One region of the Photobacterium toruni genome, then DNA from elsewhere that is predicted to be linked to it. Evidence: predicted binding sites of a transcription regulator. Region 1 holds the regulator's gene; each other region holds the start of a gene.
The links. The regulator CRP, encoded in region 1, controls carbon source genes, mostly activating them, when cyclic AMP is high. The targets are predictions, from matches to a motif close to TGTGANNNNNNTCACA.

Region 1 (6,065 bases):
TTCGGCGCAGAAGCCAATGATTTTGAGCAATTATCCCACTTTTTCAAACAATACGCTCAAGATGGTAGTGGTAAATTTCGCCGTTATTTACATACTTTTGATGAAGCTGTGCCTTATAATCAAATGCCCGGTACTTTTACACCGTGGCAACAGTTAGCTGAAAATACTGATGTGTTATTTTATGAAGGCTTACATGGCGGTGTGGTTGATGGTGAGATCAATGTAGCGCAACACGTTGATTTACTAATAGGGATGGTACCTATTGTTAACCTCGAGTGGATTCAAAAGATCATTCGAGACACTCGTGATCGCGGCCATTCAAGAGAAGCGGTAATGGAATCGATAGTACGTTCAATGGATGACTATCTTAATTACATCACACCACAATTTTCTCGCACCCACATTAACTTTCAACGCGTCCCAACCGTTGATACTTCCAATCCCGTCAGCGCGAAGGGTATTCCCAGTCTAGATGAAAGCTTTGTGGTGATCCGCTTTCGTGGTTTAAAGAATGTCGACTTTCCCTATTTACTCGCCATGATTCAAGGTTCATTTATGTCACGCCACAATACCCTCGTTGTGCCTGGCGGAAAAATGAGTTTTGCGATGGAACTCATTATGCGACCGTTACTTGAACAATTAATTGCAAACGGCAAAATAGCTTAAGTGGTACGTCAAATATAAGACCTAAAGATTAACAATCAGACGTAACCGTTAGTGACATTAATGAACGGTTACTGATCTCAGCAACCGCCATTCTTATATGAACATTACGCCACAACAATCTCATAGCTATGGCTCATATCAACCCCCTGACCGAGCATTAAACACACTGAGCAGTATTTTTCGAGAGAATCAGCCACCACCTTACTCACTAATTCATCACTTAGGTCATGGCCCGTAACAACAAAGTGTAAATTTGCATGTGTAAAAATTCGTGGGGCTTGCTCACGACGTTCAGCAGTAACACTCACCTCACAAGCAGTGATCTGTTGATGTAAATCTTGTAATCCACTAACGACATCTACGGAGCTACACCCTCCAGCGGCCATTAATACTAATTCCATTGGGCTCGGGGCTTTTTCGCCACCATTACCATCTAAAACAACGCTATGACCCGATGCTGATTGACCCACAAAAGTCATATTTTCTAACCACTTTACACGTGACTGCATTTTTATATCCTTTAGCTATATTCTTCAAAAATTTATCTTATTTTTGTTGATAATTCCATCAGTGCAATCGTGTTTATTGTGCTTAATGCTAATTACGTTGCATATTTATATTTGTAAAATTAGAGAATAAAACCACTTTAAAACGATACTGCAGGCAACTAACTCACAACGATGTGATCATGTGCACACTTATCTCTCATAAATGAGCCTATCTGCTCGATCAATATCAAGAAAAAGCGTGAGAAAAAGGATACACTCTAAGCCAGTTCAAGTTAACTCACAGCTTAGCCGCTGAGTGAATAACCCTGCCAACACTTCGTTTTGTTTAGTTATCTCTACAGAACATATTGTTGGGCAACATATGCAGAGGAAGTTAGTAATATGGTTCCAGGTAAACCGCAAACAGATCCAACTTTAGAGTGGTTTCTTTCCCATTGTCACATTCACAAATATCCATCAAAGAGCACGTTAATTCACGCAGGTGAAAAAGCTGAGACTTTGTACTATATCGTGAAGGGTTCTGTTGCTGTATTAATCAAGGATGAAGAAGGTAAGGAGATGATCCTTTCTTACCTAAACCAGGGTGACTTTATTGGTGAACTCGGCTTGTTCGAAGAAGACCAAGAACGTACAGCTTGGGTTCGTGCAAAAAGCCCTTGTGAAGTTGCAGAAATTTCATTTAAGAAATTCCGTCAGTTAATTCAAGTGAATCCAGATATTCTAATGCGTTTATCTGCTCAAATGGCATGCCGCTTACAAGTGACAAGTCAAAAGGTAGGTGATCTTGCATTCCTTGATGTAACAGGCCGTATTGCACAAACGTTATTGAATCTGGCAAAACAACCCGATGCAATGACACATCCTGATGGCATGCAAATTAAGATCACTCGTCAAGAAATTGGCCAGATCGTAGGTTGTTCTCGCGAAACTGTGGGTCGAATCTTAAAAATGCTGGAAGAGCAAAATCTTATTTCTGCTCATGGCAAAACGATTGTAGTTTACGGTACACGCTAATTTTTAGCGGTACGTTAATTACCAATGAAACCGCAGCTTATATCTGCGGTTTTTTTTATGCTAAATTTCCCCTTTAATATCCTCATAATATAATCATTAATAGCGGTAGTCTCACTGTTAAATTTTAATTTGTAATAACATCCATTCATGCTACATTTCACTTACAAATGGACTTTTAAATCAATGATGATCAATATGGATATTGAACGCTTTTCTGCTAATAGTTACACCACCGTACCTGGCGTACTGACCGGCCAACCAACAACCATTGAAATGACCGGATTTAGTGATAGCCGTTGTTACCTTGAACAACAAACCGGATTACGTCGTTGCCCTGCAGATGAATCAGGTGTTTGGGGTTCACCGCTCGATAATTAATTTAAATTCTAAACAGCACTCATATAATGCAGTGCTGTTTTCTATTCTTCGAGACTTGATCCTATGAAGTTAAGGTTCATCTTTTAACTGTCCGTACTTTCAAATATCTTATTTGCTGAAGCTGTAACAAAGCCTAAATATAACTCACCATTAGGTTGCGGATAACGTTTAGCAAATTCATAAAAACCACCCGGAATCTTATGAATACCATCTCGAAAACTGACACCAACGACATCTGCCATCGTAGCTGATTGCTCTAACATTACTTCTGCATTACCTTTTATCTCGCCGCCTGATTGATTAATCACAAACTGGTTATGACGTAATAAATGATTAACCTCTTCAAGATTAGAGAACTGTTCTAATTGATTAATACTCACCGTGAAATGATTGGCCCCAAAACCATGGGCTGCCACCCATGCCGCATATTCACTTTCAGCAGCTAAAAATTGATAAGTTGCAAAGTCAATTTGCCATGGACGCCCACCATAAACAAAATCAGGCTGGCAAAAATAATCATCATCCACCTGATCTAGCAATCCTCGTATCGCACGCTGTAATTCAGCCGAACACCCTGCTAATTGTAATTCACTAATAAACACTTTTGGCAGTAAAGGATTAGCATGAATAAATGACTCGGCATACAGCTTCTTAGCACTGAAATGATATTTTGCTTGCGGTTGATAGCCCAAAGCAATAAATGGTGCGGCAAGCACTGCTAACCCACACTTAGGCAACCCAAAACTACGCAACGCAATATGGTCATTGAGCAACGCGGTATCTTCAGTTAACAACTGCTGTATTTGAACTGCAGAAGGGCATAAACGTCGACTATAATCATGCCATAAGCCATCAAAAATTTGTGTAATAGATTCCATAATCAACCTGCTTATTAAAAGCATTATCAGTCATTAAACCTTAGCTCAAGCTCACTCCTGGCGCTAATTGAGCCGGCAACTGTAATTGCTCCCCCTCAATCGATGCCATCGGATAAGCACAATAGTCTGCAGCATAATAAGCACTTGGACGAAGATTACCTGATGCACCAGGACCACCAAAAGGGGCATCGCCACTCGCGCCTGTTAATGGTCGGTTGCGATTTACAATTCCAGCACGAATATGCTCAACAAAATAGTGCCATTGTGGTGTATCAGTTGATATTAACCCTGCAGCCAAGCCATAACGGGTTTGATTTGCACTGACCACCGCTTGAGTAAAATCAGCATAACGACTGACCTGCAATAATGGTCCAAAATATTCTTCATCTGCAAGTTCACTGATCGCACTCACATTAATAATCGCAGGCGTAACAATGGCACCTTGCCCACGGGTCGCCGTTAATAAAGCCACACCACCAGCCAGCAATAATTGTTGTTGATGTTCAATCATTTTATCCGCTGCCACAGAAGAAATTAAAGGTCCCATAAAGGGGGCTGGCGTTGCAGAAGGATCACCAACCAGTAATTGTGAGGTAACAGCAACTAAGCGAGCTAACAGAGCGTCCCCTGCTTGTCCATTTGCAATATATAATCGGCGGGCACATGTACATCGTTGTCCCGCACTTAAGAAAGCCGATTGAATAATGGTATATACCGCGGCCTCAATATCACCATAATTTTCACCAATAACTAATGGGTTATTGCCTCCCATTTCTAATGCCAACATTTTTTGAGGCTGCCCTGCAAACTGCTGATGTAATAGATGTCCGGTTTGTGCACTACCAGTAAACAATACTCCATCAACACCTGCAGCCATCGCTAACGCCGCACCCGTTTCTTTTCCTCCTTGAACAAGATTTATAACGCCATCAGCAATACCCGCTTGTTGCCACAGCTCACACATTAATTGTGCTGTGTTAGGCGTTAATTCAGAAGGTTTGAAAACCACGGTATTACCGGCTAGTAAGGCTGGAATAATATGTCCATTAGGTAAATGGGCAGGAAAATTATACGGTCCAAACACCGCCATAACCCCTAGCGGACGATGACGAACAACCATAGTCGTTGCACCTTGCTGGCGCTGGCGAGTCCCCGTACGCTCATGATATGCGGTAATTGATAAGGCAACTTTACCCATCATTGCTGCGACTTCAGTGGTGCTTTCCCATAAGGGTTTTCCGGTTTCTGCGGTAATAATTTGAGCAAGCTGAGATTGGTGTTGATGCACTAATTGAGCAAACCGTTCTATCACTACGAGACGTTCACTAAAGGTTGTATTACGCCACATTAAAAACGCATCCTCTGCAGCAGCAACCACAGCATTAACTTGCCAATTCGTCGCGGCATTACCTTGCCAAACCACAGTACCATCATAAGGATTAAGTGATTGAAACTGCTCACCATCGCCAACTAGCCATTGATTATTAATCCATAAGCTCATTTGATTCTCCTGTTATGATTGCGCCACTAACCGCACTTCATCACCAACATCAACATTCAGTGCAGCAGCAACATCGGTGGTCATTAACACTTGCCCTTGAGCATTTACCGCTAACGGTGCAGCAACTGCGCGAAATCCTGCTAACTGGCAATTAGAGACTAAATAACATTGCTTGTTGGTATGTTCACCAATCTCAACACGATACCGCTGCGAATGACGTACAGTTTCAATATTACGAACATCACACTCCACGCTTGGACCTGCATCAAAAATATCAACATAACCGCGACAACAAAATCCTTCTTGTTCTAATAGCTGTAATGCTGGGCGAGTATTTGTATGCACTTGTCCAATCACGGCCTGTGCTTCTTTACTGAGTAAGTTGACATAAATCGGTAATTTCGGCATTAAATCAGCAATAAAACCTTTATGACCAATCCCCGTTAAATAATCTGCATAAGTAAAATCAATTGAAAAAAAGTGCTCTTTAAGCCATTGCCAAAAAGGAGAATTCCCCTGCTCATCAGAGACACCTCGCATCTCAGCAAAAGCAACGTCTGCAAATCGCTGCCGATGATCCGCCATCAATAAAAAACGCGACTTCGACAGTAACCGTCCATTGACACCTTGGCGCCACTCAGGCAATAGAAATAAACTACATAGCTCAGTATCACCGGTATATTGATTGCCCAACGTCAATACTTTCACTATGTTATGTACCCCTAACTGCCGTGAAGCATGAGTTACGGTACTTAAATGGTAATTATAAAAAGGCACATCAAGCCCAACAGTGGCTTCAATAGCTGTAGTACCGACAACTTGGCCGCTGTCACTATCAACAGCCACCAGCAAATAACTTTCTTGCCCAGCCGAGGTTACATGAGTATTAAAACTCACTTGAGAATGTTGAATTCGAGTACGAAGTAAATCTTCATTGATAGGAAGTGAGGTAAAACCATGACCTGATGCTTCAGCACACTGCATCAGTGCTGGATAATCAGCATTAGTGATAGGACGAATAATGAGCATGACATTTCCTCCTGATATAGGCAATGGCGACCACCATTGCCTTGGCATAAATCAGCGGTTACTTTTGAGCATCAATAGCAACCGATAATC
Region 2 (6,065 bases), 380 kb from region 1:
ACATTATGGTTGATCGTGTTGAAGACGCTAATCAAGCACAACAAAATGCTCAAAAACAATTTACCAGCGCCCTTGATGGCCTAAAAGCATTGAATCAATTTGATGGCGGAAAACTTGAATCGGCTTATCAGGATATTGATAGCCAATATCAAAGCAGTGAGGCGGCCGTCAATAACGTAAATGATCGAATTGCAGCTATTGAAGATGTCGCAAATGCGATGTTTGATGAGTGGCAACAAGAACTGTCATTATATAAAAGTGCCGCTCTTAAGCGGGATAGCCAACGTAAACTTCAAGCAACCAAAGCATCGTATAATAAAATGTTAACCGCGATGAAACGCGCTGAGAAGAAGATGGAGCCTGTTTTAGACACTTTACGTGATAACACCCTATATCTTAAGCACAACCTCAATGCAGCAGCAGTAGGCTCACTTCAGGGCCAGTTTAATGCATTACAAACAGAGATCTCTGGTGCCATTCGAGATATGAACCACGCCATTGCAGAATCAAATCGTTTTATTGGCCACTTGAAAAAGTAATTCGCATTTATTGCCATACTATAACCATAAAAAAGAGCTAACCATGTTAGCTCTTTTTTTCTCTGGAATATTTTCATACTCCAGATACAACAATCCCCCGCTTGTTGCCAAGCGAGGGATTGTATTAGTAATCGTTCAGATTAGCGGTAATTACTTACCACGACCTGCGCGCTTACGATCGTTTTCAGTAAGAAGTTTCTTACGAATACGAATGCTTTCTGGTGTTACTTCTACTAGCTCGTCATCATCGATGAATTCTAGAGCTTGCTCAAGTGTGTACTTGATAGCAGGAGAAAGCGTTTGTGCTTCATCAGTACCTGATGCACGAACGTTTGTTAGCTGCTTACCACGTAGACAGTTGATAGTTAGATCGTTTGCACGGTTATGAATACCGATGATCTGACCTTCATATACTTCATCACCGTGCTCAGAGAACAGACGACCACGCTCTTGTAGGTTGAATAGCGAGTAAGTTACCGCTTTACCAGTACCGTTAGAGATCAATACGCCGTTAGCACGTTGACCAATAGTACCGCCCTTGTGAGGACCGTAGTGATCAAACGTATGGTAGATAAGACCAGAACCAGAAGTCATTGTTAGGAATTCTGTTTGGAAACCGATAAGACCACGAGAAGGCATCATGAAGTCCATGCGAACACGGCCTTTACCATCTGGTGCCATATCTTTTAGCTCACCCTTACGGATACCGATTTTCTCCATTACACTACCTTGATGCTCTTCAACCACATCGATAGTTACAATTTCAAACGGTTCCATTAGCTTACCATCTTCTTCTTTGATGATAACTTCTGGGCGAGATACTGCTAGCTCGTAACCTTCACGACGCATGTTTTCAATCAGGATAGATAGGTGAAGTTCACCACGGCCTGAAACACGGAAGCGGTCTGGGCTTTCAGTTTCTTCAACGCGCAATGCAACGTTGTGTACTAATTCTTTTTGTAGACGCTCAAGGATGTTACGTGAAGTAACAAACTTACCTTCTTTACCAGCAAACGGAGAAGTGTTTACTTGGAAAGTCATTGTTACTGTTGGTTCATCAACAGACAATGCAGGTAACGCTTCAACAGTGTTCACGTCACAAATAGTGTCAGAAATCTTAAGCTCGCCAAGACCTGTGATAGCAACGATATCGCCCGCTTTCGCTTCAGCAACTTCGTGACGCTCAAGACCTAGGTAACCAAGAACTGTACCTACTTTACCGTTACGCTTAGTACCGTCAGCACCAATGATAGTAACTTGTTGGTTTGCAGCAACAGTACCACGAGCGATACGAGCAACACCGATAACACCCACGTAAGAGCTGTAATCTAGTTGAGAGATTTGCATCTGTAGTGGACCATCAACGTCAACACAAGGAGCTGCAACGTTATCAACGATAGCTTGGAACAATGGTTCCATATCTTCGCCAGTTACGCCTTCTTCCATTGTTGCCCAACCGTTTAGCGCTGATGCGTAAACTGTTGTGAAGTCTAGTTGCTCATCAGTTGCGCCTAGGTTGTCAAATAGGTCAAAGATTTGATCCATAACCCACTCAGGACGTGCACCTGGACGGTCAATCTTGTTGATTACAACGATTGGCTTAAGACCGTATGCGAACGCTTTTTGCGTTACGAAACGAGTTTGAGGCATAGGGCCGTCAACTGCGTCAACGATAAGCAATACAGAGTCAACCATAGACATGATACGCTCAACTTCACCACCGAAGTCTGCGTGTCCAGGGGTGTCTACGATATTGATGCGGTAGTCATTCCAGTTAATTGCTGTGTTCTTAGCAAGAATGGTAATGCCACGCTCTTTTTCGATATCGTTAGAATCCATAACACGTTCTTCGGCTTCGCCGCGACCCTCTAACGTGCCAGATTGCTGTAGAAGTTTATCAACCAGGGTAGTTTTACCGTGGTCAACGTGAGCAATAATTGCGATATTTCTTAAGTTATCGATCGATTGATTAGACATTAGTTTCACATTCACTCAGAACATGCAGCGTCTTACTAGAGGCTACTTGATTAAAAAAACGGCTCATAATTTAACAGATTTTACGCTAAAACCCACGAAATATGTGATTTATATCACCAGCTTTTTTCTATTTTATCTCTAGAGCCGCATTTTTACTCACTTTTTTGGCTATTTTTATTTTTTTTATACGCTTTATTCGTACGATAAATAAGTAATAATTCACCCAAAAGCATAATCAATGTCCTTTTTTACAACGTTTAGACAGCGATCAATTAACAATAAAATCCACAATTATCTACCTCACAGATTGACAATATTTAGCCTCATCACCATAGTAGTATGGCTGTTAAATCAGTGAATGATTGAAAAGATATAGCACCCTTTTCTATATCTTTTACCATTGCACCAATTTGGTGCGCACTTCACCATAACAGTGCAAATCAGGATAGGAAAAAGTACTCTAAATGTTATAACCACGCATTTTTAGAGGCTTTTTAAAGTTGGCATGGTTTTCGCTTTAATACTTTTAGATTCGCTCACCATTGCATGAGCAAAAAAGTTTGCGGCCATCGCCCTAAATAACACCGGAGGTTACTCAAGATGTCAGTTGAAAACGTACTAGCGCTGATCCAGGAAAATGAAGTTAAGTTTATTGACCTACGTTTTACCGATACCAAAGGTAAAGAGCAGCACATTTCTATTCCATCTCATCAAATCGATGCTGATTTTTTTGAAGAAGGTAAAATGTTTGATGGCTCTTCTGTTGCGGGCTGGAAAGGCATTAATGAATCAGACATGGTAATGATGCCTGATGCAGCAAGCGCGGTACTTGACCCATTTACTGAAGACGCAACTCTAAATATTCGTTGTGATATTCTTGAGCCAGCAACAATGCAAGGCTACGATCGTGATCCACGTTCAATTGCTAAACGCGCTGAAGAATTTATGCGTTCAGCAGGTTTTGCTGACAATGTATTAGTTGGCCCAGAGCCAGAATTCTTCCTATTTGATGACGTTCGATTCAATACTGATATGTCAGGTTCATTCTTTAAGATTGACGACATTGAAGCGGCATGGAATAGCGGTACCAAAATTGAAGGTGGTAACAAAGGTCACCGTCCAGGCGTTAAAGGCGGTTATTTCCCAGTAGCACCTGTTGATTCATCACAAGATATTCGCTCTGCAATGTGCCTTATCATGGAAGAAATGGGTCTCGTTGTTGAAGCTCATCACCATGAAGTAGCGACTGCTGGCCAAAATGAAATCGCGACCCGTTTCAACACACTAACCAATAAAGCTGATGAAATTCAGATTTATAAGTATGTTGTTCATAATGTCGCTCATGCATTTGGCAAAACAGCAACTTTTATGCCTAAACCACTTGTAGGTGATAACGGCTCAGGCATGCATGTTCACATGTCACTGGCCAAAGATGGCGTAAACTTATTCGCAGGTGACAAGTACGGCGGCCTATCAGAAATGGCACTGTTCTACATCGGTGGTATTATCAAGCACGCACGTGCAATCAATGCCTTTGCTAACCCAGCAACGAACTCATACAAGCGTTTAGTTCCTGGTTACGAAGCTCCTGTTATGTTGGCTTACTCAGCACGTAACCGTTCAGCATCAATTCGTATTCCTGTCGTACCAAGTCCAAAAGCACGTCGTATCGAAGTACGCTTTGGTGATCCAGCAGCGAACCCATACTTAGCCTTTGCAGCAATGCTAATGGCAGGCCTTGACGGGATCGCTAACAAGATCCACCCAGGCGAAGCGATGGATAAAGATTTATACGACTTACCAGCAGAAGAAGCAGCAGAGATTCCAAAAGTAGCAGAGTCACTACAAGGTGCACTACAGGCGCTTGACGAAGATCGTGAATTCTTAACCTCTGGTGGCGTATTCTCTAACGACTTTATTGATTCTTACATCGCCCTAAAAGAGCAAGATGTAGAGAAAATCAATATGGCAGTACACCCATTAGAATTTGAACTTTACTACTCGGTTTAAGCAATAAGCTTATAACTTAACAGTCAATATTTAGGCCTGCCTCACACGCAGGCTTTTTTGCTATTGCTCTCACAAAAAAAGCGGCAACAATAAAGAACTTATTGGCCATGAAGGTCTTTGTGGAGAGTTAACGGATGAAACTCATTGATCTGGCATCAATACTGTTCTTTACAGTAACGACAAATATCGCACTAGCAACAACGATCTACTCTTGGACTGATGATAATGGCATTGTTCATTTTAGTGATACTCCAGGCAGCCAACAAGCGAGTACAATTAAACTATCCGTTACTGAAGTACAGCCAAATATTGAAGCAACCGTCATCGATATCAATCAAACGGACAATGTGGAACTTATCTCAATCACAACTGAGACCGAAGCCTCACTCCCCGTCGCTACGATTAGCCTACTCACTCCAGTACATCAACAAACCATTCGCAGTAATGATGGTGATATTAATATTCGCGCAGTGAGTAACCGTAAACTAAATAAAAACACTCAAGCCCAGTTAGTTATTGATGGCAAAGTTCATGGATCACCTCAAACCCACTTAACCTGGAAACTGGTCAATATCGATCGCGGTAGTCATCAAATTCAAATCCAATTACTTAATAATGGCAAGATCCTTGCTACATCTGAAAGTATTACGGTTTATCTCCATCGCGTTTCTCAGGCTCGTCCTAAAAACAGCCCAGTTCAACCCCGTTAACGTCAATTTACAATAAACTCTGCCTGTTCGCTGTTAAACCGAGTACACTTTAACGCACCAAATTGGTGCGTTACTTAACAGCGAGAGATGGATGCCGACACCGATCGTCTTTTGCTTGGCTATCGATAAGGATGATAATTGTGAATGCTAGCTTTACGCCCATAATTCTCGACAATTTAGTCACCGCTATTGTGTTACTCGATGAGACCTTAGTGATCCGTTATGTCAATCCTGCCGCCGAGCAATTATTATCATCGAGCAAACGCCGTTTACTCGGTAGTCAGTTGCCGCAATTATTACAATACAGCTCACTCGATTTTAACCATATCAAAGCAACCCTTCACAGCGGTCAAGGTTTAGCTGATAGCGATGTCACATTTGTCATTGATGGCCAACAACATTTATTTGGTGTTAGTGCCAGTCCTATTTCATGGCAAAAACAACTACTGATTTTATTAGAATTAAAGCCTATCGATCAGCAACGTCGTATTAGCCAAGAACTGAACCAACACGCACAACAACAAGCCGCCAAAGAGTTAGTTCGTGGTTTAGCCCATGAAATAAAAAATCCTCTCGGTGGTTTACGCGGCGCAGCACAATTATTAGAAAAAGTGTTACCGGATAAAAGCTATCACGAATATACCCAAATGATCATTGAACAAGCGGATCGATTACGCAATTTAGTCGACCGCCTGTTAGGACCACAACGGCCAGGAGTCCGCAGAACAGATAATATTCATTTGGTATTAGAAAAAGTACGTCAGTTAGTCAACATTGAAACCGATGACACCATCAACATTGAACGCGATTACGATCCCAGTTTGCCTGA
Region 3 (6,065 bases), 800 kb from region 1:
TTATTATTGCATTGATGATGGTGATCTCTTTTGTCTTAAATAAAACGGTTTCGGCTGAAGCTGGATTATTTGCGTTTACGTTGACGACCATTGTTGGTTTATTCCCGATTTTAAAAAAAGCCATTGTTTTAACTAAATCAGGCACGCCATTTTCTATTGAGACATTAATGTCCGTTGCAGCAATAGGTGCTTTATACCTGGGTGAAACGGCAGAAGCGGCAATGGTTATCTTTTTGTTCCTCATTGGCGAACAACTTGAAGGTTATGCAGCTTCTCGAGCACGTAGTGGTGTAAAAGCATTAATGGATTTAGTGCCAGAAGAAGCAACGGTTATTTTAGCTGATGGCACTAAAACTAAAATATCTGCAGCAGAGTTAAAACCTGGTGATGTGATTGAAGTTGTACCGGGTGAACGTTTACCCGCTGATGGTCAAATTTTGGATGTTATTGCCAGTTTTGATGAAAGTGCATTAACGGGTGAATCAGTTCCTGTTGAGCGAACACCGGGCGAAAAAGTCATGGCGGGTAGCATGGCATCTGATAAAGTGGTGCGCTTAACCATTATTTCAGCTCAAGGTGATAATGCGATTGATCGTATATTGCATATGATTGAAGATGCCGAATCACGTAAAGCGCCCTTGGAGCGGTTCCTTGATAAATTCAGTCGCTGGTACACTCCAAGCATGATTTTATTAGCAGCGTTAGTGGTTGTTATTCCCCCGTTAGTGTTTGGCCAATCTTGGGATGAATGGATTTATAAAGGCTTAGCATTATTATTGATTGCTTGTCCGTGTGCGTTAGTTATTTCAACCCCTGCGGCAATTACATCTGGTTTAGCGGCGGCAGCTCGTCGTGGGGCGCTTATTAAAGGTGGTGCTGCGTTAGAACAATTGGGTCATATTGAAGTCGTTGCGTTTGATAAAACAGGTACACTTACTGAAGGTAAGCCTATTGTTACGGATATGATTTGTTGGGATAACGACGCAGATAAACTATTACGTCAAGCCGCTGCTATTGAAGTGGGGTCGTTACATCCATTGGCAAAAGCGGTTGTTAACAGAGCACAACAACAGCAGCTTAGTATTATTGAAGCGACTGAACGTGAAACTTTAGTTGGACGCGGTATTCAAGGGATCACGGAAGGTGATGCGTTTTTATTATGTGCCGCTGATCGGTTACCTGCTGCTATTGTTTTGACTACAGAACAGCAACAGCAAGCAACGGATTTAGAAAACGAAGGCAAAACGCTGGTGGTTGCGGTTCGTAATGCACAGCCTGTCGGTTTAGTGGCATGGCGAGATAATTTACGAGAAGATGCATTAGTTGCAGTTGAAAAGCTTAAACAGCTTGGTATTCAATCGGTAATGTTAACGGGTGATAATTCTCGTGCTGCAGCTGCCATTGCAAAAGAAATCAATATTGATTTTCGCGCTGGTTTATTACCTGCTGATAAAGTGACTGAAATTCGTAAACTTAATGATGAACATAGTGTTGCGATGATTGGTGATGGCATTAATGATGCTCCTGCAATGAAAACTGCCACTATTGGTATTGCAATGGGCGGTGGTACAGATGTTGCGCTGGAAACCGCTGATGCAGCCATTACGCATAATCGCCTAGCTGAATTACCAGTAATGATTGAATTATCACGTGCTACCTTAAATAACATTCGACAGAATATTGGTCTTGCTCTGGGTCTTAAAGGTATTTTCTTGGTGACAACGGTACTTGGTGTTACGGGATTATGGGTGGCAGTATTAGCCGATAGTGGCGCTACAGCATTAGTTACTTTAAATGCTTTGCGACTATTACGCTTTAAGCCAAAAGAATAATAGAACTAATAATATAATCATCTTAATCTGACATGATCACGATAAGCAGAATAGTTTAAACACTATTCTGCTTTTTTATTTATAACGATTCTTACACGAAAATAATCGCGGTAAACGTTATGATGAAGTTACTTTTTTTTGTGATGAGTTCGATAGGTAAACGTTTTGTTGTGATCTACATCTGGTTATTTTGTAACTAAAAATTATATTGCTTTTGGTTAATGTGAATTAGCTCACTAAAAACAGTTCCAGCTTCCGTTATCGTTACATTAGGTTTTGACAGACGTTGTTGTTATGTTGCGTATTACGTTTACTGTCAAAGCACAATAATTAACGATAATTATCCATCTCTGTTCCTACAATCAGAGCGATTAAATTTAAAGGGTATCATTATGTCTGACAATAAAGTATTCCACCTAGGTGTTAATAAAGCTGATCTTAACGGCGCTGAGTTAGCGATTATTCCTGGTGATCCTGCTCGTGTAGAAAAAATTGCCAACCTAATGGAAAACCCTGAATTTCTAGCAAGTGCTCGTGAATACACTGTGTACCGTGCACAGTTAGACGGCAAGCCTGTTGTTATTTGTTCTACTGGTATTGGCGGTCCATCAACGTCTATCGCAGTAGAAGAGCTTGCACAATTAGGGGTTAATACTTTCCTTCGTGTAGGTACAACTGGTGCTATTCAACCAAATATTAATCCTGGCGATATGATTGTAACAACAGGTTCTGTTCGTCTTGATGGTGCAAGTCTTCACTTTGCGCCAATGGAATTCCCAGCAGTTGCTGATTTCACCGTTGCAACAGCAATGAAGCAAGCATGTGATGATGCTGGTGCAACTGTACACACGGGTGTAACTGCTTCTAGTGATACTTTCTACCCAGGTCAAGAGCGTTATGACACATTTTCTGGCCGTGTAGTACGTCGCTTCCAAGGCTCGATGAAAGAGTGGCAGGAAATGGGTGTGCTTAATTTTGAAATGGAATCTGCAACACTATTAACTATGTGTGCAAGTTCTGGTTTACGTGCAGGTTGTGTTGCGGGCGTTATCATTAACCGTACGCAAAAAGAAATTCCTGATCACGCAACATTGAAAGCAACTGAAGCACGTTCAATTAAGATTGTTGTTGAAGCTGCACGTAAAATGTTAACTAAATAAGCGGTTATTTAATAATAAAACAGATTGATTTGATCTCTATTTTAAGGGCCGACAGTATTGTCGGCCTTTTTATATTCAGGGGAAAATGGTGATTCTAAATCGTGCTATTAATATATTATGGTTTAGCTATGAATTTAACCATTGGTTCTATTTTGAGGTAGAATAGTATTTTGTTGGGCTTAGTGAAGTTATAAACATGATTGATTATAAAATTATATTTCCAAATGGACGTCAAGATACCATCGCATTACCTATTTCACCTGTATTGCAGATGAAAATTGCTTATTTAGATGATGTGTTTGTTGTAAGAGATATTATTGCAACGGTAGGGGAAAACAACACTATAGTAACATTAGTATTGGATGATGGTCAGCATCATACGCAGAAGCCACAAGCAGCAGGCGTTGTTTTTAATCGACTTGGATAAGCAACGTTAAACGGCATTAAGCGTCACTCAATCATTGATTCAATAAAAAGGCCTTCTGTGAAAAAGGCCTTTTTTGTTTAATAAATATTATCGATAATTATGCGAGGTTATGTGCTTGACCGCCAGCACCTTTAAGCCAATCATGCAGGTGAGTATATAATTCACCTAGTTGATCAGGACCAATAATCGCTAATCCTAAATCTTGTGCGCGAACTAAATCGTGATGACGTAAAGGACGGAAACTTACAAGCATTGCACGTGCTTGTAGGCCACCAAGTAGGTCACGTAATGATTCTAGTTTGTATAAGGTATCATCACCATCGTCACGCATACCTTTGGTCTTACATTCAATAATGTGTAGTTTATTATTAACGATAGTTGCGACATCAAGCTCATTACGAACTTCACGCTCACCAATTTTACGGTAAACCTGCACTCCTAAAGAGTGATCTTGAATTGTTGGTAATTCGTTTTGAATTGCACGAACAGTACTGTGAACTAAGTTTTCTAGCCATTCACCGTTAGCGAAACGACGCGCTTCTTCATGCTTAAATGTCAATATACCATCGTGGTATGTTGCAAGGCCTATTTCCTCAAGATCGTTCAGTAACGTTCCTAATTCTTTATAGCCTTGTTGCTTTTCACTAAGAGCAACATTGAGGACTTGTTCTTTACGACAGGTTGTCGCTAGATAATTGAGGGTTGCTAAACCTGGGCCTAATTCTAGTGCAGAGCTCGCCCAGCGTTGACCTAGCTCCCATAATTGGTCGTTGAGAGATTCTGGCATTGGGTTGTCAGATAGCTCACAACGCGCACCAAAAATAGTTAAATAATCAGAAATTTGAATACGATCTTGAACTTGTTGTTGCTCACGATCATTAGGGAATAGCCAGCACATTTCATCACTGAATGGTTCAATAACGTAGATTGGCCAATGGAAAGAGCGGAATACTTCATAAGCGGATAATAAACGGTGACGTAAACCACAGCTTGCATTGAACCACACATCACGGCTGTCTTGTTTTAATTGATCAGCCAGTTGGTTCAAACGGTGTCGAATCTGAGTGACATTAATGATGTCGGGAATAATAAAAAATTCAACAATAATATTACGTGAAGTTAAAATAGAAGCGAGTCGATCATATTGTTGTTGTTGTTTTTCTGTACCAATAAATATCATTTTATCCGCAGGTACTGCTTCATCTAATAATGGAGTGATCAGACGGACTGGATCCTGATCAATAATGCCAACGTGAGTAATCATAATAATCCTTAATGCGCCCACATACTGGGCGTAATATGGTGATGCGCATTAAATAAAAGAAATGCAAAAGTAAGTGTGCGCAACACATCTAAGATAAGTATATGAGGTTTTTAAGTGAAAAATTCAAGTCATCTTTTATAGACTAATTATTGTGATAAATATGAAGATTATTATCTATTCAATTATTTTGTCTAATAGTCTATTTTTAATCATTTTTTTTATCTAATTAATGTTTTTTAAAAAAAATACCATCGTTATTAATGGTATTTTTTTGTTGGAAACATAGTTATCAATAATAAATTACATGCTTGGAGGGGTTGGTAATTGTGACGCTAATAGCCAAATAGCAAGAATAAAGAAGATTAAGCCCATAAATTTATGCTGGTTATTACGGAATTTTTCATTTTTCAATAACGATTTTCCGAAGATACCAATAGTTGTAACTAAAAACAGATTAAACAATAGCCCTAATACATTCAGTAGTAATCCAAGAACTAGCATCTGCTCGCCAGAGGACGTTGCAACATGAGTTGAAACAAATTGTGGTAAGAACAACACAAAGAAAATAAGAGCTTTAGGATTAAGAAGATTAGTAAAGACAGCGCGGCGGTATAATGTTGACGCCATTTTATTAGATTGCGCTAATTCTTGAGGTGCGTCATCTGGATGGCTGCGCATACAATCCCAGCCCATTTTTAATAAATACGCACCACCAACTAAGCGTAAAATATGCAATGCGATTGGATTCATTGCAATAAGTGCTGAAACTCCAAGCGCTGCTAAAATAGTTAATAAAATACCAGAAGTTGCATTACCTAAGCTCGCATAAATACCGACTTTTCGACCGTAAGTTAAGCTTGAACTGGCAATGAGTAGCATGTCAGGTCCAGGAATGAGGAGTAGAGCAATCACAGCGGTGAGGTAAAGCGGTAAGACATTTAAATCAATCATGGTAAAAACAACGTTATAGTGTAGAAGTCTATATTTTACACAATAAATAGTTCCATTCCATGAGTTACAAGCAATAGGGGGTGTTTTTTACTGCCTTTTCTTGATTGTGTATGTTAATCGTCTTTTTTAGGTTATTAGCTTGTTAATGGCTTTGTTTGGATATTAAGCAGAAGGAAAGACTGATCACTTACAATAAAGCAATACTGTTGATGTGATCAGTGGATGATTCGCGTTATTAATTTATTTTGATTAACTTTTATTATGCTTTCTTGCTATGGAAATGGAAACGCTCATGAAAGTAAGCTTTTAGATGTTCTTCCATATTATGAACTTTATCATCAATGGCATCACAAAGAACCGCATCATTGTTCATCGCATTAACACGGTTAATAACCATTTCTTCAATGGCTGATTTTTGTGCTTCTGTTAGT

Region 2: a site for CRP is predicted at 2,619-2,634, ahead of typA (translational GTPase TypA). Genes of this name have one in related genera too.
Region 3: a site for CRP is predicted at 2,055-2,070, ahead of udp (uridine phosphorylase). Genes of this name have one in related genera too.

What each region holds. Positions count from the first base shown of each region.
Region 1 covers NZ_AP024854.1:226,981-233,045, reverse strand. Annotated here, with positions in the region: gene OC457_RS01105 (phosphoribulokinase) at 1-666, shown strand, start outside; gene OC457_RS01100 (OsmC family protein) at 771-1,175, opposite strand; gene crp (cAMP-activated global transcriptional regulator CRP) at 1,557-2,189, shown strand; gene OC457_RS01090 (hypothetical protein) at 2,373-2,567, shown strand; gene OC457_RS01085 (DUF1338 domain-containing protein) at 2,651-3,445, opposite strand; gene astD (succinylglutamate-semialdehyde dehydrogenase) at 3,486-4,946, opposite strand; gene astA (arginine N-succinyltransferase) at 4,959-5,975, opposite strand.
Region 2 covers NZ_AP024854.1:2,855,365-2,861,429, forward strand. Annotated here, with positions in the region: gene OC457_RS13420 (DUF2959 domain-containing protein) at 1-539, shown strand, start outside; gene typA (translational GTPase TypA) at 690-2,516, opposite strand; gene glnA (glutamate--ammonia ligase) at 3,117-4,526, shown strand; gene OC457_RS13435 (DUF4124 domain-containing protein) at 4,661-5,236, shown strand; gene glnL (nitrogen regulation protein NR(II)) at 5,377-6,065, shown strand, end outside.
Region 3 covers NZ_AP024854.1:1,026,254-1,032,318, forward strand. Annotated here, with positions in the region: gene OC457_RS05035 (zinc/cadmium/mercury/lead-transporting ATPase) at 1-1,832, shown strand, start outside; gene udp (uridine phosphorylase) at 2,225-2,992, shown strand; gene OC457_RS05045 (hypothetical protein) at 3,189-3,419, shown strand; gene OC457_RS05050 (Card1-like endonuclease domain-containing protein) at 3,517-4,683, opposite strand; gene OC457_RS05055 (LysE family translocator) at 4,984-5,634, opposite strand; gene OC457_RS05060 (hypothetical protein) at 5,894-6,065, opposite strand, start outside.